4 regions of the Streptomyces sp. WAC04114 genome follow, and region 2 is predicted to be linked to each of the others. Evidence: riboswitches for the same ligand, from Rfam matches in the RefSeq annotation. Region 2 holds a riboswitch; each other region holds the start of a gene.

The links. Region 2 has a riboswitch for cobalamin ahead of K4G64_RS03685 (ABC transporter substrate-binding protein). Riboswitches for the same ligand answer to the same signal wherever they lie in the genome.
Region 1: it holds a riboswitch for cobalamin, as region 2 does, so the genes downstream of both, K4G64_RS17715 ((2Fe-2S) ferredoxin domain-containing protein) here and K4G64_RS03685 (ABC transporter substrate-binding protein) in region 2, are expected to answer to the same signal.
Region 3: it holds a riboswitch for cobalamin, as region 2 does, so the genes downstream of both, K4G64_RS32990 (prenyltransferase/squalene oxidase repeat-containing protein) here and K4G64_RS03685 (ABC transporter substrate-binding protein) in region 2, are expected to answer to the same signal.
Region 4: it holds a riboswitch for cobalamin, as region 2 does, so the genes downstream of both, K4G64_RS29905 (ABC transporter substrate-binding protein) here and K4G64_RS03685 (ABC transporter substrate-binding protein) in region 2, are expected to answer to the same signal.

Annotation. Positions count from the first base shown of each region.
Region 1 is NZ_JAIGQA010000059.1:1,414-6,790, forward strand. It holds gene tsaD (tRNA (adenosine(37)-N6)-threonylcarbamoyltransferase complex transferase subunit TsaD) at 1-139, opposite strand, end outside; gene K4G64_RS17705 (Fur family transcriptional regulator) at 178-687, opposite strand; gene K4G64_RS17710 (superoxide dismutase) at 877-1,518, shown strand; cobalamin riboswitch at 1,741-1,935, shown strand; gene K4G64_RS17715 ((2Fe-2S) ferredoxin domain-containing protein) at 1,975-2,406, shown strand; gene K4G64_RS17720 (ABC transporter substrate-binding protein) at 2,559-3,551, shown strand; gene K4G64_RS17725 (FecCD family ABC transporter permease) at 3,548-4,678, shown strand; gene K4G64_RS17730 (ABC transporter ATP-binding protein) at 4,723-5,377, shown strand, end outside.
Region 2 is NZ_JAIGQA010000006.1:72,863-78,239, forward strand. It holds gene K4G64_RS03670 (ATP-grasp domain-containing protein) at 1-1,159, shown strand, start outside; gene K4G64_RS03675 (MFS transporter) at 1,152-2,420, shown strand; gene K4G64_RS03680 (class I SAM-dependent methyltransferase) at 2,389-3,138, shown strand; cobalamin riboswitch at 3,192-3,373, shown strand; gene K4G64_RS03685 (ABC transporter substrate-binding protein) at 3,403-4,446, shown strand; gene K4G64_RS03690 (iron ABC transporter permease) at 4,443-5,377, shown strand, end outside.
Region 3 is NZ_JAIGQA010000191.1:104-5,480, reverse strand. It holds gene K4G64_RS33010 (MBL fold metallo-hydrolase) at 1-379, shown strand, start outside; gene K4G64_RS33005 (EcsC family protein) at 583-1,275, shown strand; gene K4G64_RS33000 (helix-turn-helix transcriptional regulator) at 1,430-2,335, shown strand; gene K4G64_RS32995 (SAM-dependent methyltransferase) at 2,339-3,136, opposite strand; cobalamin riboswitch at 3,307-3,436, shown strand; gene K4G64_RS32990 (prenyltransferase/squalene oxidase repeat-containing protein) at 3,554-4,765, shown strand; gene K4G64_RS32985 (SCO2322 family protein) at 4,762-5,377, shown strand, end outside.
Region 4 is NZ_JAIGQA010000152.1:14,563-19,939, reverse strand. It holds gene K4G64_RS29910 (iron chelate uptake ABC transporter family permease subunit) at 1-835, opposite strand, end outside; gene K4G64_RS29905 (ABC transporter substrate-binding protein) at 832-1,848, opposite strand; cobalamin riboswitch at 1,917-2,108, opposite strand; gene K4G64_RS29900 (CoA-binding protein) at 2,191-2,613, shown strand; gene K4G64_RS29895 (4-hydroxybenzoate 3-monooxygenase) at 2,678-3,901, shown strand; gene K4G64_RS29890 (metalloregulator ArsR/SmtB family transcription factor) at 3,913-4,272, opposite strand; gene K4G64_RS29885 (cation diffusion facilitator family transporter) at 4,336-5,377, shown strand, end outside.

The DNA.
Region 1 (5,377 bases), on a different contig from region 2:
CGGGGACCACCCCGCCGTAACGGGCGTGCTCGTCCATGCTCGACGCCACCGCATGCCCCAGCAGCCGCCCGTCCCGGACCAGGCCGGCACCGGTCTCGTCGCAGGACGACTCGATGCCGAGAACGATCGGAGAGCCCATCGCCCACCTCCTATTGCAAGTCGATCGCAATAACGAACCTATTGCAAGAAGATACCGGGCTGCGCAAGACTGAAAGAGGGTGCGGGGCGCCGTCTTGCCTGACACGTCCAGTCCTCGGACGCAGCTCCGCACCCTCCCGGCTCTGCGTCACGTCCCTTCGTTCGGACGGCGCATCGCGAGCACCGGCCGTAGACGAGCAGCGATCCCGATGCGTCGGGCCGCAGCCCGGTCAGCTCCTCGATCCGCCCCACCGCTTCCGTCAGATGTTCGCGGGCCAGTGCCGCGACACGGCCGCACAGCCCGCACACGATGTGGTGATGCGGCTCGCCCGTGATGCCATAGCGCGTCGGGCCCGGACCGGGGACCGCGTGGACCAGGCCCACGGCCTCCAGGGTTTCCAGGGTGCGGTAGACCGTGGTGGTGTGGACGGCCTTCCCCCTCCGTGCCAGTCCGGTACGGGCCTCGGCGGTGGAGAGATGGAGCCCGGATGCATGCAGGAGCGCGAGGATGCGCAGACGGCCCGGTGTGCAGCGCAGTCCGTGTCGCATCAATGAGGCGCGGTGCTCCGGCTGTACGGTCTCCGGCCGCTGGTCACGAGTCTCTTGCAACAGTACGAACGCCCCCTGGCTGTGCGACGCGACCGCGGTCCTAGGACCAATTCCTGATCAGCGTGCGACCTCTTTTGCTGTTAGCGTGCAACTGCATACCATTCGCAATTATGTCGGAGGACGTTGGACATGCCGGTGTACAGCCTCCCGGAGCTTCCGTACGACTACTCGGCGCTCGCTCCGGTCATCAGCCCGGAGATCATCGAGCTGCACCACGACAAGCACCACGCGGCCTACGTCAAGGGCGCCAACGACACGCTGGAGCAGCTGGCGGAGGCCCGGGACAAGGAGTCGTGGGGGTCGATCAACGGCCTGGAGAAGAACCTGGCCTTCCACCTCTCCGGCCACATCCTGCACAGCATCTACTGGCACAACATGACCGGTGAGGGCGGCGGCGAGCCGCTGGAGAAGGACGGCGTGGGCGAGCTGGCGGACGCCATCGCCGAGTCCTTCGGGTCCTTCGCCAACTTCAAGGCGCAGCTGTCCAAGGCGTCGGCCACCACGCAGGGGTCGGGCTGGGGTGTGCTCGCGTACGAGCCCCTGAGCGGGCGCCTCATCGTCGAGCAGGTCTACGACCACCAGGGCAATGTCGGCCAGGGCTCGACCCCGATCCTGGTCTTCGACGCCTGGGAGCACGCCTTCTATCTCCAGTACAAGAACCAGAAGGTCGACTTCATCGAGGCCATGTGGCAGGTCGTCAACTGGCAGGACGTCGCCAAGCGCTACGCCTCCGCCAAGGAACGCGGTGACAGCCTGCTGCTCGCGCCGTGAGCGTGGTGATGCCGTAGCCGCGTCGGCGCAGATGTCCTGCTCGTGATCGTCTTCTCAACCTTCACTTGCAGGCGGTATGACGAAGGGCTTCCGCGAGGACATGACTCGCGGGAGCCCTTCGGCTGTCCCGGTTCGCGGTCAAGGGAGGCAGCGCGCAGTGCATTCGTGCGCGGGTCGTGTGCCGCGCTTCACCACGGCTCATTGCTCCGCGGGCGTATGAGATGACGTGTCCTTCTGCCATGATGGCCCGCGACAAAGGCGACGGCGGAACGAGGAAGCCGGTGTGAATCCGGCGCGGTACCGCCACTGTGATCGGCGAGCGGATCCCGAACAGACCACTGCCCGGACGCGGGTGGGAAGGCCGGGACGAGCACTGACCCGAGAGCCAGGAGACTCACGCGGTCGCCTCCTCGATATGACTGGGGCGGATTTCCCCGGGGAGGCGGGTGTGTCGGGATGCCCATGGCGGTGTCGCGGGACGGTGCGGTGCCGTGCCGGGTCGTGGTGTGCCGGGACTGCTGCTGCGGCAGTCCGAAGGTGACCGGTGTGGACCACGGTGAGCAGACCGCGCGTCTGGCCGAGGACGCCCCGGTCCGGGTCACCGAGTGTCTCGACGTGTGCGAGCAGGCGAATGTGATCGTCGTGCAGCCTTCGTCCGAGGGGCGTGCCGCCGGTGGCCGTCCGGTCTGGTTCGGCCTCGTCAACGATCCCGCCGCGACCGAGGACATCGCCGCCTGGGTACGGGCGGGCGGACCGGGCATCGCGGAACTGCCGGACATCCTGGACCTCTACCTCTTCACCCCGCCTCGGCGTGCCCGGGCCGGGAACTCCGTGTCATCGGCTGCCGCGGCGGCTCGACAGCTGCCGCGCCTGACTCGACGCGACTGACTCGACGACTCCCGACCCCACCAGACCCGCCCTGATCGCCCCGACGCGATCGATTTCAGCCACTCCGGCCGGCTGTCATACCCGGCCGTCCTCCGGACCACCAGCCAGTCCGGACCGTTCCCGTTCCACCCCGCGGTGAGAGGACCCATTCCATGATGGGCAAGCGCCCGATGTCCCTGCTGTCGGCGATCGCCGCCGCGGCCCTGCTGATATCCGGCTGTGGCGGGAGCGCCACCCGGGACGACGCCGCGCAGGCGGGCTCCGCCGTCGACGGCTTCCCCGTCACCCTCTCCAACTGCGGTGTGAAGACGACCTATCAGCGTCCTCCGCAACGCGCGGTGTCGCTGAACCAGCACGCGACCGAGGTCATGCTGGCGCTGGGCCTGGAGAAGTCGATGGTGGGCACGGCCTACCTCGACGACAAGATCCTCCCCGAGTACCAGGACGCGTACGGCGGCATCAAGGTCATCGCGAAGGAGTACCCGTCCTTCGAAACGCTGCTGGCCGCCGAACCCGACTTCGCCTACGGCGGTTTCGCCAGCACCTTCGACGAGAAGGAGGGCCGCAGCCGCGACGCCTTGTCCAAAGCCGGGATCAACTCCTACCTGAACATCGAGGAATGCCCCTCCGGGCCCGTGACCATGGACTCGATGGACCGGGAGATCCGGAACGTGGCCAAGATCTTCGGGGTGCCGGAACGAGCCGACAAGGAGCTGAAGAAGCTCCACGCCACCCTCGACACGGTCGAGAGCAAGCTCGCCGGAGTCACGCCGGTCAAGCTCTTCGTCTACGACAGCGGCGACAAGACCGCCTTCACCGCCGGCGGGGCGGGCATCGGCAACGAGATGATCAAGCAGGCGGGCGCGGTGAACCTCTTCGCCGATGTGGACAAGGCGTTCGGCGACGTGTCGTTCGAGCAGGTGGCCGAGCGGGCGCCCGAGGTCATCGTCATCTACGACTACGGCGACCAGTCGGTCGAGGACAAGAAGAAGTTCCTGCTGTCGAACCCGGCGCTCAAGGACGTACCTGCCATCAGGAACAAGCGGTTCGCCGTGCTGCCCCTGTCGTCCACGGTGCTGGGCGTCCGGGTGCCGGCCGCCGTGGAGTCCCTGGCCCGCCAGATCCACCCGGATCGCTTCAAGTGAGCGGCGCGACCGACGCGGCGGGCGTGACCGAGGAGAAGGACGCGGGCGCCGGATCGGAGGCGAGCTTCCGGAGAGCGGTCGGCGGTGACGTCATAGTCCCGGGCCGCAAACGGATTCCCTACCCGCTCGTGCTCCTGCTGCTCGGCGCGCTCGTCCTGGTCTCGGCCACGTTCGGGATCGCCGTCGGATCCATCGGCGTCCCGGCCGACCAGGTGTGGGGCATCCTGCTGCACCGCGTGCATCCGGCGCTGGCCGACCCGACCTGGACTCCGGTCCGCGAGACGATCGTCATCGACGTACGGCTGCCGCGCGTGCTGCTGGCCGGTGTCGTCGGCGCGGGCCTGGCCGTATGCGGGATGGCCCTGCAGGCCCTGGTGCGCAACCCGCTCGCGGACCCGATGCTGCTCGGGGTCTCCTCGGGTGCCACGGTCGGCGCGGTGCTGGTCGTCGTCTTCAACCTCGCCCTGTTCGGGGTGTTCTCACTGCCGGTTGCGGCGTTCCTCGGCGCTCTCGCCGCGCTGGTCGCCGTCTACTTCCTGGCCAGGTCCGGCGGCCGGATGACCACCGTTCGGCTGGTACTGGCGGGCGTGGCGATGGCCGAGGTGCTGTCGGCTCTCGCCAGCTTCCTGGTCGTCACCTCCGACGACCCGCACAAGACGCAGTCGGCGCTGCGCTGGATGCTCGGCGGGCTGGGCGGCACGACCTGGACGGTGGTGTGGATCCCCGTCGGTGCCGTCCTGCTCGGCACGGCCGTCCTGCTCGGTGTCTGCCGGTCCCTCAACCTGCTCCTGGCGGGGGAGGAGGCCGCGGTCGCGCTCGGTCTGGACGTGCACCGTTTCCGTGCCGCGATGTTCACGCTGGTCGCGTTGATCATCGGCACGATCGTCGCGGTCAGCGGCCAGATCGGCTTCGTCGGTCTGATCATGCCGCATGTGGTACGGCTGCTCGTCGGCGCCGACCACCGCCGTGCGCTGCCCGCCGCGGCCCTGCTCGGGGCGGCCTTCCTCATCGCTGCCGATTTGGCGGCGCGCACGGTCATGAGCCCGGAGGAGATCCCCGTGGGCATCCTCACCGCCCTGGTCGGCGGCCCCTTCTTCCTGTGGCTGATGCGACGGAGGACAGCATGACGCAGGACAGCGTGACGACAAAGACAGCCACAGCGACCGGCGCGATGACGGCCACGGCCGCACCCGGCACCCTGGCCGTGGAGGACGTCTCGGTCGTCGTCGACGGACGGGCACTGGTGGACCGGGCGTCCCTGCGCGTGGCGGCCGGCGAGGTGGTGGGGCTCGTCGGCCCCAACGGCGCTGGCAAGTCCACCCTGTTGCGCACGGTCTACCGAGCCCTGCGCCCCACCTCGGGACGGGTGCTGCTCGACGGGCAGGACGTCCGGCGGATGTCCGGCAAGAGCCTGGCGCGCCGACTCGCCGCCGTTCTGCAGGAGTCGGCCGCCGACTTCGAGCTCTCGGTCCACGACGTGGTGGCCATGGGCCGCACCCCGCACAAGCGGCCCTTCGACGGGGACGACGCCGACGACCGCGCCATCATCATGGCCGCGCTGGACGAACTCGACGCGGCCGGCCTCGCGCAGGCCCCCTTCACCCGGCTGTCGGGCGGTGAGAAACAGCGCGTGCTCATCGCCCGGGCCCTCGCCCAGCGGGCGGGCACGATGGTGCTGGACGAGCCGACCAACCACCTCGACCTGCGCCACCAGCTCGACACCCTGCGCCTCGTCCGCCGGCTCGGCGTGACGGCCCTCGTCGCCCTCCACGACCTCAACCTGGCCGCCGCGTTCTGCGACCGGATCTGCGTGATGGACGGCGGCC
Region 2 (5,377 bases):
CACCCTGCTCACCCGCGACCGCGCCTATTACGCCTACGAGTTGGAGAGACTTCCGCCGGACGCCCTCGATGTCGTCGTCACCGACACCTTCGACGTGGAGGGGCTCACGGATCTGCTGCGCCGGACACCCCGGCTGCGCGGCCTGATCAGCTCCACCGACACCTGGACCCTGGCCGGCGCCGAACTCGCCGACCGCCTCGGCCTGCCCGGCCTCGATCCGGCCGTACTGCGGCTGACCCGGGACAAGGCGGCCGTGCGCAACCGGCTGCACGACGCCGGCCTGACGCGCGGGCGCGCCCTGGAGGCGAACGGGGCGGAACCGAGGGACGTGCTGCTCAAGGAGGTGGGGTTGCCCGCCGTTCTTAAGGACACCGCGGGTACCGGCAGTCAGAACGTCTGGCTGGTCCGCGACGAGGCGGAACTGGACGCGGCCCTGGCCGAGGCGCCCGGGCGGCAGCTGAAAGGGCGGCTGTTCGCCGAGCCGTACTTCAGCGGGCCGGTGTACAGCGCCGAGACCCTCACCTGGGCCGGCCGGACCCGGCTGCTGGGCGTCTCCAGCAGGCTGATGTCACCGGAGCCGTACTTCCGGGAGGAGATCACCGCGTTCCCCGTGGCCTTCCCCGAGGCGCGGCGGGCCGTGCTGGAGCGGTGGCTCGGTGACGTGCTCGCGGCAATCGGCTACACCGACCGCTTCGCGCACGTGGAGTTCGTCCTGACCACCGGCGGGCCGGAGGTCGTCGAGGTCAACCCCCGGATCGGAGGCGCCCTGATCGGGGAGGGCATGTGCCGGGCGCTCGGCGTCAACGTCTACGAGGCGATGATCGAGGCCGCCCTCGGGCGCCGTCCCCGCCTCATGGACGCGGACCTGCCCGGCGCTCCGGCGGTCGCGTTCGTCCTGGGCTACCCGGCCGCACCCGGAGTGTTCACCGGCGTCGCCGGGCTCGACCGCCTGGCGGACATGCCGGGCTCACCGGCCTGGTACCCGGTGAGATCCGTCGGCGACCCCGTCGAGCACCTGGCCGACAGCCGCGGTTACGCGGGCATCGTCTACGCGGAAGCCGAGACCGCGGAACTGGCCACGCACCACGCGGTGGCCGCCGCCAACGCCGTACGGGTGCTCACGGAGCCGTTCCCCGGGACCGGGGACGCCGGTGGCTGACCACGCACCGGGCGGCACCGGCCTGCGGGCCGCGCTGTCCACGCTCGACGGCCCGCCGCGTTTCCTGCTGCTCAGCTCGTTCCTGATCCCGCTCGGCAGCTTCATGGTGCTGCCGTTCATGTCGGTGTTCCTGCACGAACGGCTCGGGATGGGGCTCGGCACGGTCGGCATCGTCCTGGCCGTGGCGTCCCTCGTGCAGTTCTCCGGAGGGATCGCGGGCGGGGCCCTGGCGGACCGCATCGGGCTGCGCCGCACGATGCTGTGGGCCCTGATCATCCGCACGGCCGGATTCGTGGGCCTCCTGCTCGCCCTGCGCTGGCCGCCCCTGGCCGTCGGGGCGCTCGTCCTGACGTGCTGCGGCGCCGCGCTGTACCTGCCGGCCAACAAGGCGTACCTCGTGCACGGAGTGGACGACGAACGCCGTCCCGCCTTCCTGTCGGCGGGGAACGCGGCGCTCAACGCGGGGATGGCGGTGGGACCGCTGATCGCGGGGCCGTTCGTACTGTCCTCCCCCGGCTGGCTGTTCGTCGCCGTCACGGCGCTGTTCGTCCTGGTCACGGCGGGCCACGCCCGGCTCCCCGACACCAAGGGCGAGCGGGAACGGGGGCCGGAGACAGGAGGGCGGGGTCTGCTCACCGGGCCGGCGGTGCTGCCGTTCGCCGCCAACGCGCTCGCCTTCTACCTCTACTTCCACTTCCAGCACTTCCTGGCGGTGTACGCCGTCGAGCGGGCGTCCAGCGCCTTCTACAGCCTGGTCCTGCTGCTCTGCTTCACCCTGGTCATCGTCGTCCAGCCCCTCGCGTCCGGCCTGATCCGGCGCATGCCCTACGCGACGGCCCTCGCGGTCGGCTTCACGGGCCTGGCGGCCGGGCTCGCGGTACTGGCGATCGGCACCCGGCCTGCCCTGCTGGCGGGCGGGGCCCTGATCACCCTGGGCGACATCGTCCTGTTCCTGAAGAACGACCTGGAGGCCCTGCGCCGCAGCCCGCGCTCGGACGCCGTCGTCTTCGGGCGGCAGCGGCTGGCCGCGGGACTCGGCGCCTGCGCCAGCGGAGTACTGGGCGGGCAACTCTACGGACTCACCGAACACGCCGGGCACGCGGGCTGGTTCTGGCTGCTGGCCGCGGCGCAGTGCCTGGTGCTGCCGCCGCTGCTCCTGGCACTGCGCACCCGCAAGGCGCGACACCCTCACCCCCGCACCCACCACGACGAAGGAGCACTGAGAGCGCATGACACGGACGGGCGGGTTCCAGGACGATGACTTCTGGACCGAGTTCCACGACTTCCTCTTCTCCGAGCAGCGCCACGCGCAGGCCGAGGAACTGCTCGGCACCTCTCCCCTGCTGGCCTTCCCCGCCGGGGCCCGGGTGCTGGACCTGTGCTGCGGCCCCGGTGTGTTCACGGTTCCGCTCGCCCGCCGCGGCCACCACGTCACCGGGGTCGACCTGAGCCCCGCCATGCTGGACCGGGCACGCAAGCGGTCGGCCGACGCGGGCGTCCAGGTCACGTACGTGCGGGCCGACGCCCGCGCGTACGAGGCACCGGGCGCCTTCGACGTCGTCCTCAACATGTTCACCTCGTTCGGCTACTTCGAGGACCCGGCCGACAACGCCCGTGTCCTGCGCACCATGCACACCTGCCTGGCCCCCGGCGGCACCCTCGTCCTGGACCTGGCCGGCAAGGAGCTGCTGGCCCGCAAGGTCACTCCGCCGAAGGTGGTGCGGCGGGGCGAGGACCTGATGGTGCAGACCGACACCGTGCTGGACGACTGGGCGCGGCTGCGCAGCGACTGGGTCCTGGTCCGGGGCGAGCGGGTGACACGCGCCACTTTGGTGTGGTTCGTGTACAGCGCGGTCGAGCTGCGGCGGATGGTGGAGGAGGCGGGCTTCGGCCCGGTGGAGATCTTCGGCGGTTTCGATGGCCGCCCCTACGACGAGAACGCCGAGCGGCTGGTGGTGCGGGCGGTACGCGGGGCGTGAGATCCGGCGGGGGCGCTCGGACGGTTCCGCACGCCCTGTTGGCCACTTCTCGGCAGACCGTAGTATCAGCGGGTCATCACCGCGACGGGAGACAGGAAGCCGGTGCGAATCCGGCACGGTCCCGCCACTGTGACCGGGGAGTGCACCCTTCGAAACGCCACTGCGCGCCGCGCGGGAAGGCAGGGGGAGCGTCGATCCGGGAGTCAGGACACTGGCCTGTCGCGGGCCCGTTCCGAGGAGCGCGGACTCCCCAGGAGGCTTCACGTGTACGACGGCACGTCCCGTCCCCCGCTGTCCACCCCTGCCCGCCGACGCCGTGCCCTGCGGGCTACGGCCGCGGCCGTGGCCGTGTCGGCGGCCCTGCTGACCGCCGGCTGCGGATCCTCGCAGGACACCGCCCAGGACGCGAAAGCCACAGCCGCGTCGGCCGACGGCTTCCCCGTCACCATCGACAACTGCGGCGTGAAGACGACGTACGACAAGGCACCCGCCCGCGTCGTCACCATCCACCAGCACCCGGCGGAACTCCTGCTCTCCCTGGGGCTCAAGGACCGCATGGTCGGCACCGCCTTCCCCGACTCCGCCGTCCTGCCCGAGCTGAGGAACGACTACGAGTCGATCCCCGAACTGGCGAAGAAGGAACCGTCCTTCGAGACCGTCCTCGAGGCCGAGCCGGATCTCGTCTACGGCGGCTACGGCAGTGCCTTCGCGGAGAACGAGGGCCGCTCCCGCAAGGCGTTCGCCGACGCCGGCATCGACACCCACCTCAACCGCGAGTACTGCGGCAAGAAGCGCGTGACGATGAAGGACACCTACGAAGAAGTCCGCACCGCCGGCAGGATCTTCGGCGTACCCGACCGCGCGGACGAACTGGTCTCCGACCTCCGGGCGAGGGTCGGCAAGGCCACCACCGCCGTCGAAGGCGCACCCGAGGTCCCTGTCTTCGTCTACGACAGCGGCGACAAGTCCGCCTTCACCGCGGGCGGCAAGAGCCTCGGCACCGAACTGATCCGGCTGGCCGGCGGCAAGAACGTCTTCGCCGACCTCGACGACGTCTTCGGTGACGTCTCCTGGGAGCAGGTCCTCGACCGCAAGCCGGAAGTCATCGCGATCTACGACTACGCCGGCGCGGGAAGCGTCGAGCAGAAGAAGAAGTTCCTGCTGTCCCAGACCGCGCTGAAGGACGTGCCCGCCATCAGGAACAAGCGGTTCGTCGTCCTGCCGCTGACCGCCACCCTGGTCGGCGTGCGGTCCGCCTACGCGGTGGAGGACCTGGCCCGCGGCATCCACCCCGAGAGCTTCCGGTGACGGCTCCGGTCACCGATGCCGCCGGGCGGGCCGTGAAACCGGGGGCGCGGGACGACAGGCGGCCCGGCCCGGCCGGTCTCGCGGTCACACTCGCCGTGCTGGCCGTCCTGCTGGTGGTCTCCGCCACGGCGGGCCTGGCGATCGGCTCGGTGCAGGTGCCGCCGGGACAGGTGTGGGGCATCGTGACGCACGCACTGGGCGCCGACTGGGCGGAGCCGGAGTGGTCACGGGCGCGGGAGACCATCGTGCTGGACGTCCGCGCCCCCCGTGTCCTCCTCGGGGCCGTGGCCGGCGCCGGACTCGCGGTGGTGGGCACCGCCCTGCAGGCCCTGATCCGCAACCCGCTCGCCGAGCCCTACCTGCTCGGCGTCTCCTCCGGGGCGTCCCTGGGTGCCGTCGTGGTGATCGTCTTCGGGGTCACCCTGCTCGGACCGGTGTCGCTGTCGGCCGCCGCGTTCGCGGGGGCGCTCGGGGCACTGCTGCTCGTCTACGCCACCGCCCGCACCGGCGGCCGGATCACCTCCGCACGACTGGTCCTTTCCGGCGTGGCCATCGCCGCGGTACTCACCGCCGTGCTCGACCTGCTCCTGCTCACCACCGACCGGGGCAACGAGGCCCGCGCGGTCCTCGCCTGGACCCTCGGCGGCCTCGGCGGCGTCAACTGGGACACCCTGTGGCTGCCCGGCGCCGCCCTGCTCCTGGGCATCGCCGTCCTCATGGTCCAGGCCCGCAACCTCAACCTGCTGCTCGCCGGTGAGGAGGCCGCGACCACGATGGGGCTGGACGTGGCCCGCTTCCGTGCCCGCATGTTCGTCCTGCTCTCCCTCGTCACCGGCATCCTGGTCGCGGCCTGCGGACCGATCGGCTTCGTGGGCCTGATGCTGCCGCACATCGTCCGCCTCGCCGTCGGCGGCGACCATCGCCGTGTCCT
Region 3 (5,377 bases), on a different contig from region 2:
CTACGAGGACCCCGAGGACACCACCATCACCGACCCCCTGGGCGACTACCTCGACTCCCTGGAACGGGTCGGCCGGCTGGCCCCCGCCGAGATCCTCCCCGCCCACCAGCACCCCTTCTCCGACGCCACGGCCCGCGTACGGGAGTTGCTCACCCACCACGAGTCCCGCCTGACCGACCTGCTGGCCCTGCTCGCCGAGCCCCTCACCCCCTGGCAGCTCGCCGAGCGCATGGAGTGGAACCGCCCCTGGTCCGACATCCCCTACGGCTCCCGCACCATCGCCGTCTCGGAGGCCGAGGCGCATCTGCGGCGACTGGTGAAGCTGGGCCGGGCGGAGGCGGTGCCGGGGAGCGAGCCGGTGACGTACGTGGCGGTCTGACGTACGTGGAGGACGGAGCGGCGTGCACGTGGTGACAGGCAGGTGTGCGCACAGCAGTGCACGCCCCTGAAGCACTAAAACGCGCCCTTCGCACGACCCTGACCATCGGCCAACTGTCCGGATAGCGTGCCCGGCGGGGTGCGGTCACCCCATCACGCGATCACTGGAAAGTGTGCATTGGGGGGCTTGCCGTGGGGGAAAGCATGTCCGCGGAGATATTCGTCTCCGCGTTCAATCGGCTCGGCTGGGACACGTCGATGGCGCAGCGGGGAGCCGCGGGGTATTCGTCGGTGCGGAGTTGGCGGAATTCGCAGACCGGGCAGGTGGCCGCGGCGGGTGCGGCCGCGATGGCGGTGCCGGGGGCGCACGCCGTGGTCATGGTCGGCGATGTGGCGTTCCTGCTGCACAAGATGTCCGTCTGCGCATGGGGGATCGGCTTCAAGATGGGCGCGACGGTGGACGGAGAGGACGACCTCGCCGTCATCCTCGCCCTCTGGGCCGACGCCCTGGAGCCGGACGCGTTGAGCGTGACCTCTGCGGGGGCCGCGGCATCGGCGGGCTTCATCGCGTTCAACGTCGCCTACCCGACGTACGGAACCGCCGTGATGGCCAAGGCACTTGCACTGGGCGCGGGCAGTGGTGTGTCCGTGGTCGGCGGGAAGATCGTAGGGAAGAAGGGCGCCAAGGCCGCCGTGAAACTCAGCAAGCCGTTCATCAACAAGATCGCGCAGAAAGCGGCGGTGAAATTCTCCGCGGTTCTGGGCTCGAAAGCGGTGACGGGCTTCGTTCCGGTACTGGGCGCCCTCGCCGGGGCAGGGATCAACGCTTTCCTCGTCTCGAAATTCGCCGACGCGGCCGAGAGTTATTACCGTCATAAGCTGGCCGCCGAGAGCTGAGAACCGGCCACCGCCGTCCTCGCCTCGGCGCCCACCCGGGCAGGCACGCGCCTTCGGCATACTCCGGATGACGTCGGGGCATCGCCCCTAGGATGGTCGTGCCGCGACGCTTCAGCGCGTGCGGAGTTGCGTTCCACCGCAAGGAGACATGCCCATGGGCACCGAAGAGGCCGCACGCACGACGACCGGCAGCGGGGCCCTGGAAGGCGGGTGTGCCGGGCCCATGGTGCCGCGCCTGGCCCTCGGTGCCCGGCTGCGCGCCCTGCGGGAGAAGCGGGGCATCGGCCGGGCGGACGCGGGGCACGTCATCCGGGCCTCCGCCTCCAAGATCAGCCGGATGGAAGCCGGCCGCCACGGTTTCAAGCTGCGCGACGTCGCCGATCTGCTCACCCTCTACGGCGTCACGGACGAGGCCGAGCGCGCCACCCTGATGGCGCTGGCCGAGCAGGCCAACACCCCTGCCTGGTGGCGGTCGTACAGCGATGTCGTGCCGGCCTGGACGCAGACCTATCTCGGGGCCGAGCAGGCGGCGAGCCTCATCCGCTGCTTCCGGGTGCAGCGCGTCCCCGGCCTGTTGCAGACCGCCGACTACGCCCGGGCCGCCCTGCGGCTCGCGCACCCGGACGCCGGTGCGGCGGAGATCGACCGCCGGGTCGCCCTGCGGATGGCCCGCCGGCGGATCCTGCACCGGCAGCCGGCGACCCGGTTGTGGGCGGTGATCGACGAGGCGGCGCTGCGGCGCCCGGTGGGCGGCGTCGGTGTCATGCGGGACCAGCTCAGGCACCTCATCGAGATCTGCGGGCTCCCGCACGTGACGGTGCAGATCCTGCCGTTCTCCGCCGGTGCTCACGCCGCGGAGGGCGGCCCGATCACCATTCTGCGGCTGCCCGGCGGGCAGTTGCCCGACGTGGTCTACCTGGAGCAGCTCACCGGCGCCCTCTACCCCGACCGGCCGGCCGAGATCGAGTGCTACTGGGACGCCATGAACCGGCTGGTGGTCGAAGCCGAGTCGCCGGACGAGACTCCGACCATCCTGCACCGCGTCCTTCAGGAGACCTGAGGGTCAGCGCTTGAGGGCGACGCCGCCGTACTGGTGCACCTCCGCGGGCAGGCCCAGGGCCGCCGCGTCGGGACGCCAGCGCGAGCAGGACGCCACGCCCGGGTCGAGCAGCTCCAGGCCCTCGAAGTAGCGCGCGATCTGCTCGGGGCTGCGCAGGATGTACGGGATCGAGCCGCCGTCGTTGTACTGCTGGATGGCCCGGACGTACTCCTCGCTGGTGTCGGTGGAGTCGTACTGCACGAGGTAGCTGCCGGGGGGCAGGGCGTCCACCAGGCGTCGCACGATGGAGCGGGCCTCGTCGTGGTCCTCGATGTGGCCCAGGATTCCCATCAGCATGAGGGCGACGGGCTGGTCGAAGTCGAGTGTCTTCCCGGCCTCCCGGACGATGGCGCCGGGGTCGCGCAGGTCGGCGTCGACGTAGTTGGTGACGCCCTCCGGCGTGCTGGTGAGCAGGGCGCGGGCGTGGGCCAGCACCAGCGGGTCGTTGTCGACGTAGACGATCCGGCTCTCCGGGGCCACCCGCTGGGCGATCTGGTGGGTGTTGTCCACATTGGGCAGGCCGGTGCCGATGTCCAGGAACTGCCGGATGCCCTCTTCGGCGGCGAGGTGGCGCACGGCGCGGGCGAGGAAGTAGCGGGCGGCACGGGCACCGGTCTCGATCCCGGGGAAGACCTCACGGAACGCGTCACCGGCCACCCGGTCGACCTCGTAGTTGTCCTTCCCGCCCAGCCAGTAGTTCCAGATCCGGGCCGAGTGCGGCACCGAGGTGTCGATCTTGGGGAACGGCTCCTGCTCGGTCATGGACGCTCCTGAGTGTGTGGTCGAGGAAGCCCCACGTTAGCCGGTCGACACCCCGAAGAGGATCAACTCCTGCGCGGCACCCGGGAGTTCCACGGCCCCACCTCGGTCGCCCTCGTCGCCGGACCGGCGGCCCTGTACCGCGGGGCCCCGGCCCCCTCGGCCCGATTCCTACGTGCGGGTACAGTGAGCGGGTCGTCATCACACCGTACGGGGGAAAGCCGGTGCAATTCCGGCGCTGACCCGCAACCGTGAACCGCCCGCCGCGGGCGGTGAGCCGGATCGCTCCGTACGGTTCGTGACCGGCTCACGTGCCCGGCAGTCCGCCGGTGCACGGCACCGTCGAGGTATACGGAGCCGAGCCGCCGGGGGGTGCCCCGTGCTGCCCGGCTCCCCCACAGGGAGAGGCACCCGCCGATCATGAACGTCCGCCGCAGCGCCGCGGTCCTGGCCGCCGTCGCCGTGATCGGCGCCGCCACCCCGGCCGCCGCCGACCCGTCCCCGTCGCCCTCCCAGGCGTTCCCGTCCGCCCTGTACGGCGGCACGGACCCGAAGTACGACGGCGTCTGGCGCCAGTCGCTCGCGCTGCTCGCGCAGGACACCGTGGGTGTGAAGCCCGCCGAGAAGTCCGTGGAGTGGCTGGCGCGGCAGCAGTGCGAGGACGGCTCCTTCGCCGCGTACCGTCCCGACCCCACCGCCGCGTGCGACGCCAAGACCATGCTGGACACCAACGCCACGTCCGCCGCCGTGCAGGCCCTCACCGCGCTCGGCGGGCACGACGACGTCACCGGCAAGGCCATAGGCTGGCTGAAGTCGGTGCAGAACAAGGACGGCGGCTGGGGCTATTCGCCCGGCGGCGCCAGCGACACCAACTCCACGTCGGTCGTCGTGGGCGCGCTCGCCGCCGCGGGCGAGAAGCCGGACCGGGTCGTCAAGGACGGCAAGTCTCCCTACGACGCGCTGCTGAAGCTCGCCCTGCCCTGCGGCGGGGACGACGACGGCGCCTTCGCGTTCCAGCCGGACAAGAAGGGCGAGCTCGCCGCCAACGCGGACGCCACGGCGGCCGGTGTGCTCGGCTCCCTGGGCAAGGGCATGGTCGTCGAGCCCGGCAAGAAGTCCGACACGACCTGCGAGAAGGCCGGGACGCCTCAGCAGGCGGCGGCGAACGGCGCGGGCTATCTCACCGCCGCCCTGACCAAGGACAACGGGCACCTGATGTCCGCACTGGCCGGTGCCGAGCCCCAGCCCGACTACGGCAACACCGCCGACGCGGTCGTCGCGCTCGCCGCGCAGGGCGCCACCGCGCAGGCGGAGAAGTCCGTGCGGTGGCTGGAGAAGAACTCCGCCGAATGGGCCGCGCAGAGCGGTCCGGCCGCCTACGCCCAGCTGATCTTCGCCGCCCACGCGACGGGCACGAACCCCCGCGACTTCGGTGGCGCGGACCTCGTGAAGCAGCTGGGCGCCACGGGCCCGGCCCCGCAGACGGCGGAGCAGACCAAGGCCGCGGACGAGAAGAAGGAGGACTCCGGCTCGGACTTCTTCGGCGTCTGGTGGTACGTCGGCGTCTGCCTCGTCGCCGGCATCGGTATCGGCTTCCTGTTCACCGGCCGCAAGAAGAAGCAGCAGCCGTGATCCGCAGGGCCCTTCTCCTCCTCCTGGCCTCGCTCCTGCTGTGCGCGGGAGCGGGCCAGGCCCAGGCCGCCGGCTACCGGTACTGGTCGTTCTGGGAGCGCGACGGCGGTCACTGGGTCTACGCCACCCAGGGCCCGTCCCTGGCCCGGCCCTCGGACGGCGACGTCCAGGGCTTCCGCTTCGCGGTGAGCGAGGACTCCGCGAACGCGGCCCGGCCGCGCGGCAAGGCCGATTTCGCGACGATCTGCGCGAAGACGCCCGCGCAGGACGGCCGCAAGCGGGTGGCCCTGGTCCTCGACTTCGGCACCCCGTCGGACGCCCCCGAGGGCGAGACCCCGCCCGCCGCGCGCACGGCCTGCGCCCGGGTCTCCCCCGACGCGACGACGGCCGAGGCCCTGGCGGCGGTGGCCAAGCCGCTGCGCTACGACACCAACGCCCTGCTGTGCGCGATCGCGGGCTACCCGGAGAAGGGCTGCGGCGAACAGGTCTCGCAGCAGCGGACCCCGGAGCCCGACAAGCCCGCCGCGGAGCAGAAGGCCCCGTCGGACGACGGCCCGTCCCTGGGCCTGGTCGCGGGCATCGCCGTGGTGGTGGTCCTGGGCGGGGCGGCGA
Region 4 (5,377 bases), on a different contig from region 2:
CGACGAAGCCGATCGCCCCTGCCGAGCTGACCAGCGCGGCCGTGAGCAGGGCCGTGACGCACAGCAGCACCAGGCGGGTCCGGGCGAGGGACACCCCGAGCGCGGCCGCCGCGTCCTGTCCGAAGGCGAAGGCGTCGAGGGTACGGGCGTAGGACAGGCAGACCACCAGGGCCACGGCCAGCACGGCCAGGCACAGCCACACGTCGGTCCAGCCCGCGCCGCCGAGCGAGCCGAGGAGCCAGAACAGCACGCCCCGGGTCGTCTCGGCGTCGGCGGAGGTCATCACGACGAAGGAGGTGAGGGCCGAGAAGAGCTGCATCGCGGCGACGCCCGCGAGGACGACCCGGTCGGTGGTGCCGCCGAGGGTGTGGCTGAGCAGCAGCACCAGAGCGAACGACAGCAGGGCGCCGAGGAACGCGCCCCCGGACACCGATATGGCGCCGCCGCCCGCGCCGAGCACGACCACGAGGACCGCTCCGGTGGATGCGCCCGAGGACACCCCCAGCACGAAGGGGTCGGCCAGCGGGTTGCGCAGCAGGGATTGCATCACCGCCCCGCACACGGCGAGTCCGGCCCCGCACACGGCCGCGAGCAGGGTGCGCGGCAGCCGCAGCTGCCAGACGATCCCGTCCCTGATCGGCGTCAGCTCCGAACTGCCGAGGCCGAGATGGGCGGCCACGACGGACCACACGTCGCCGACGCCGATGTCGGCGGGACCGATGGTGATGGCCACGGCGAGGGAGGCGACGAGCGCGACGGTCCCGGCCGCGCCCAGCGCGAGTCCTGCCCGGCGCGGGGGCCCGGTCCCGGCGGCCGGCAGCCCCTGGGCGGTCACTTCACCAGCCCGAACCGGCGCAGCCCGGCCGCCACCTGCTCCACACCCTCGACGGTGCGGATGGTCGGGTTCATGGCCTGGCCGCTGAGCAGCACGTACCGCTTGTGCCGGACGGCGTCCATGTTCCTGGTGACGGGGTTGGACTCCAGGAAGGCGATCTTCTTCGCGGCGGACTCGGCGGTCTGGGACTTGCGGGTCAGGTCGCCGATGACGAGGACGTCGGGGTCGCGGTCGGCGACGGTCTCCCAGTTGACCTGTGGCCACTCCTCGTGCGTGTCGTCGAAGACGTTCTTCGCGCCGAGGGCCCGGGTGATGATGCCGGGCGCGCCGCAACAGCCCGCCAGGTAGGGCGACTCGGAGTTCGCGAACCAGTAGAGGAGGGTGACGTCGGAGGCGTCGATGCCGGCCGTGGCCTTCTTCATGCGCTGCTGGAGGGAGCCCACGAGGGCGTCGCCGCGCTTCCTCACCCCGAACACGGTCGCGAGGTCGCGCACTTCGCCGTAGACGGTGTCGATGTCCAGGGCCTTGTCGCGGGCGCCGTCGCCGCCGCCCGAGTTGTCCTTGCCGGCGCAGTCGGACGGGGAGACGTAGGTGGGGACGCCGAGCTTCTCGAACTGCTCGCGGGTGGCGACGCCGCCCTTGCCGAGGGTGGAGACGAAGGACGCGGCGACGAAGTCGGGCTCGGTGTCCAGGACGCGTTCGAAGGACGGGTTGTCGTCGGCGAGGCGCGGCACCTTCGCCTCGGCCTTCTCCAGCCCCTTCATCACGGGGTCGGTCCAGGTGGCCGTACCCGCGAGGCGGTCGGCCAGGCCCAGGGAGAGCAGGATCTCGGTGGTGCCCTGGTTGAGGGACACCGCGTGCCGCGGCGGGGCGGGGACGCGGACCTCGTGCCCGCAGTTGGTGAGGGTGACGGCGGCCTTGGCGTCGGTGGACGCGGTGCCGCCGCAGCCGGTCAGGAGCAGGGAGCCGGCCGCGAGCAGGGCGGCGGCACGGGCGGGTCGGGCGAGGGGCACGGGAACCAGTCCTCAGGCGTCGAGGGCTCATGCGCGGAGCCCGGTCGTACGGTGCTCCCCCGCCGCACGCGGCCGCGGGGGCCGCCAGCAGGTCTTCGGACTCGGGTTCACCCGGGATCGAGGCGCCTTCCCGGACGTCCGCGAGGGAGTCCAGTGGCCGAGGCCCCGCCCGTCCCCCTCACCGCTGCGCGTCAGTTCCGGATTCGCACCGGATTCCCTGACCCACGTACATGGGTTCGACTGGCCTCGGCAAGCTATCACGGAGGCCGGCCGGGGAATCACCGCACACCCGGCGCCGTTACACAAGGAACAGTTCGTCCACGACTTCCTTGGAGGCCGCCGGTGCACGGCGACGAGGCAACGGTCCGCAGGATCCTCACCGAGCTCGGCGACACCTGGGCCGTGGTGGGCCTGTCGTCGAACCAGCGGCGCGCGGCGTACGGCGTCGCCGCGGTGCTCCAGCGCTTCGGCAAGCGCGTGGTTCCGGTGCACCCGAAGGCGGAGACGGTGCACGGGGAGAAGGGCTACGCGAGCCTGGCGGACATCCCCTTCGACGTGGACGTCGTCGACGTGTTCGTGAACAGCGACCTCGCCGGGGCCGTCGCGGACGAGGCGGTCGCCAAGGGCGCGAAGGGCGTCTGGTTCCAGCTCGGCGTCATCGACGAGGCGGCGTACGACCGGGCCCGTGCGGCGGGCCTGGAGATGGTGATGGACCGCTGCCCGGCGATCGAGATCCCACGGCTGTCTCGTCACGACGTGCAGTAGCCCTGAGGGAGGCAGCCGTCCGCGGAGGTGACCGTCCACTGACAACGGCCTCCATAATGTGCGCATGACCCACCCCCTTCCGCCCGCCGACTCCGGTGCCCCGCACCGTTTTCCGGTCGTCGTCGTGGGCGCCGGTCCCGCGGGTCTGACCGTCGGCAACATCCTGCGGGCCGCGTCCGTGGACTGCCTGGTGCTGGAGACCGAGACCCGGGAGTTCGTCGAACAGCGGCCCCGGGCCGGGGTCATCGAGGAATGGGCCGTGCGGGGCCTGGAGAAGCGGGGCCTCGCCCGGAACCTGCTGGACCGCGCGGAGCCGCACACCGCGTGCGAGTTCCGCTTCGACGGGGAGCGGTACAGGTTTCCGTACGGCGAGCTGACGGGCAGCCACCACTTCGTCTACCCGCAGCCGTTGCTGGTGACGGACCTGGTGCGCGAGTACGCCGACGTCCGGGGCGGCGCGATCCGCTTCGGCGTCCGGGACGTACGCGTCCACGACGTCGACGGCGACCGGCCGTCGGTGTCGTACACCTGCCACGAGAGCGGCGAACTCCAGGTCGTGCACTGCGATTTCGTCGCGGGCTGCGACGGGGCGCGCGGGGTGAGCCGGGCCTCGCTCCCGACCGAGCGGGTCCGGATCGCGCGGCACGACTACGGCATCGGCTGGCTGGCCCTGCTCGCCGAGGCCCCGCCGTCCACCGACTGCGTGCTGTTCGGCTGCCACGGTCGCGGCTTCGCCGGCCAGATGCCCCGCAGCCCGGAGGTGACCCGCTACTACCTCCAGTGCCCGCCGGGCGACGACGTGGAGAACTGGCCGCACGAGCGTGTCTGGTCGGAGCTGCGGGAACGGCTCGGGGCGGCCGGTGCGCCGCCGCTGACCGAGGGCCGGCTGATCGAGAAGCGTGTGCTGGACATGCACGACTACGTGGTCGAGCCGATGGTGCACGGCCGGCTCTTCCTCGCGGGCGACGCGGCCCATCTGGTCGCCCCGATCGCCGCCAAGGGCATGAACCTCGCCCTGCACGACGCCTTCCTGCTCGGCGACGCCCTGGTCGCGCGGCTCACCACCGGTGACGGCGGCGGCCTCGACGGCTACGCGCAGGCGTGTCTGCGGCGCGTGTGGGACTACCAGGAGTTCTCGCAGTGGCTGTCCGAGGTGTACCACGGCACGGCGGCGGGCGACCCGTTCCGCGCGGGCACCGCGCTCGCCCGGCTGCGCCGTCTGTTCACCTCGCCCACGGCGGCCGCCGCCTTCGCCGAGCAGTACCTCGGGACGGCGGCGCGCTACTGAGCGGGCCGTGGTCAGTCGTGCGGGGGCCGGTCGCTGAGCCGGTGGTCGGCCACGTTCAGCGCCTCGTCGACGAGCCTGCGCAGATGGCCGTCGCGCAGTGAGTAGATCACCCGGCGACCCTCCTTGCGTGTGTCCACCAGGCCCGCGAGGCGCAGTCGCGCCAGGTGCTGGCTGACGGCCGGCCGGGCCGCCCCGCACGCCTCCGTGAGGGTCGTGACGTCGGCCTCTCCCCCGGTCAGCGCGTGCAGCAGGGCGAGCCGGGTCCGGTCCCCCAGCAGGGCCAGCAGTTCGGCGGCGAGCGCGAACTGCTCCTCGCCGGGGCTGCGCGGATGCGCATCATGCGCAGATGACAGGTGCATGCGTGCGCTCATACGCACATAATGGCGCCACGACACGGGTACGTCCACTCTCGCGCGCACCGGAAGGGGATCCACGTGAGCGACCGGCACGAGCACTCCCACCCTCATGAACACACCCCCGGGCCCGATCGCGGGAACCCGCAGGGACGCGACCACGGGCACTCGCCCGGGCACGACCACCGGCACGAGCGGAGGCACGACCGCGGGAATCCGCCTGGCTACGGCCACGGCCACGGTCACGGCCACGGCCACCGGCACGGCCTGCGCCACCGGGTGGCCCACCTCCTCGCCCCGCACTCCCACGAGACGGCCGACAAGGTCGACTCCGCCCTGGAGTCCTCGGCCCGCGGGATGCGGGCGCTGTGGGTCTCGCTCGTCGTCCTGGGTGTGACGGCGCTGGCGCAGGCGGTCGTGGTGGTGGTCTCCGGGTCGGTGGCGCTGCTCGGGGACACGGTGCACAACACCGCGGACGCACTGACCGCCGTCCCGCTCGGGATCGCCTTCGTGCTGGGCCGGCGCGCGGCCACGCGCCGCTTCACCTACGGCTACGGGCGGGCCGAGGACCTGGCCGGTCTCGTGATCGTGCTGACGATCGCCGCGTCCGCGGCCTTCGCGGGCTGGACGGCCGTGGACCGCCTGCTGGATCCGCGCCCGGTCCAGCACGTCCCGGCGGTCGCCGTGGCCGCCCTCGTCGGCTTCGCCGGCAACGAGTGGGTGGCGCGCTACCGCATCCGCGTCGGCCGCTCGATCGGCTCGGCCGCGCTGGTGGCCGACGGGCTGCACGCCCGCACCGACGGCTTCACCTCGCTGGCCGTGCTGCTGGGCGCCGGCGGCTCGGCCCTGGGATGGCAACTGGCCGATCCCGTCGTCGGGCTGGCGATCACCGCGGCGATCGCGCTGGTGCTGCGGGACGCGGCCCGGGAGGTGTTCCGCCGGGTGATGGACGCCGTCGACCCGGTCCTGGTGGACCGCGCCGAGCGGGCCCTGACCGAGGTGCCCGGGGTGCGCGGGGTGGGTGAGCTGCGGCTGCGCTGGATCGGCCACCGGCTGCGCGCCGAGGTGGCGGTCGTGGTGGACGGCGACGAGACGGTGCGCGAGGCCCACCGCATCGCCGTGG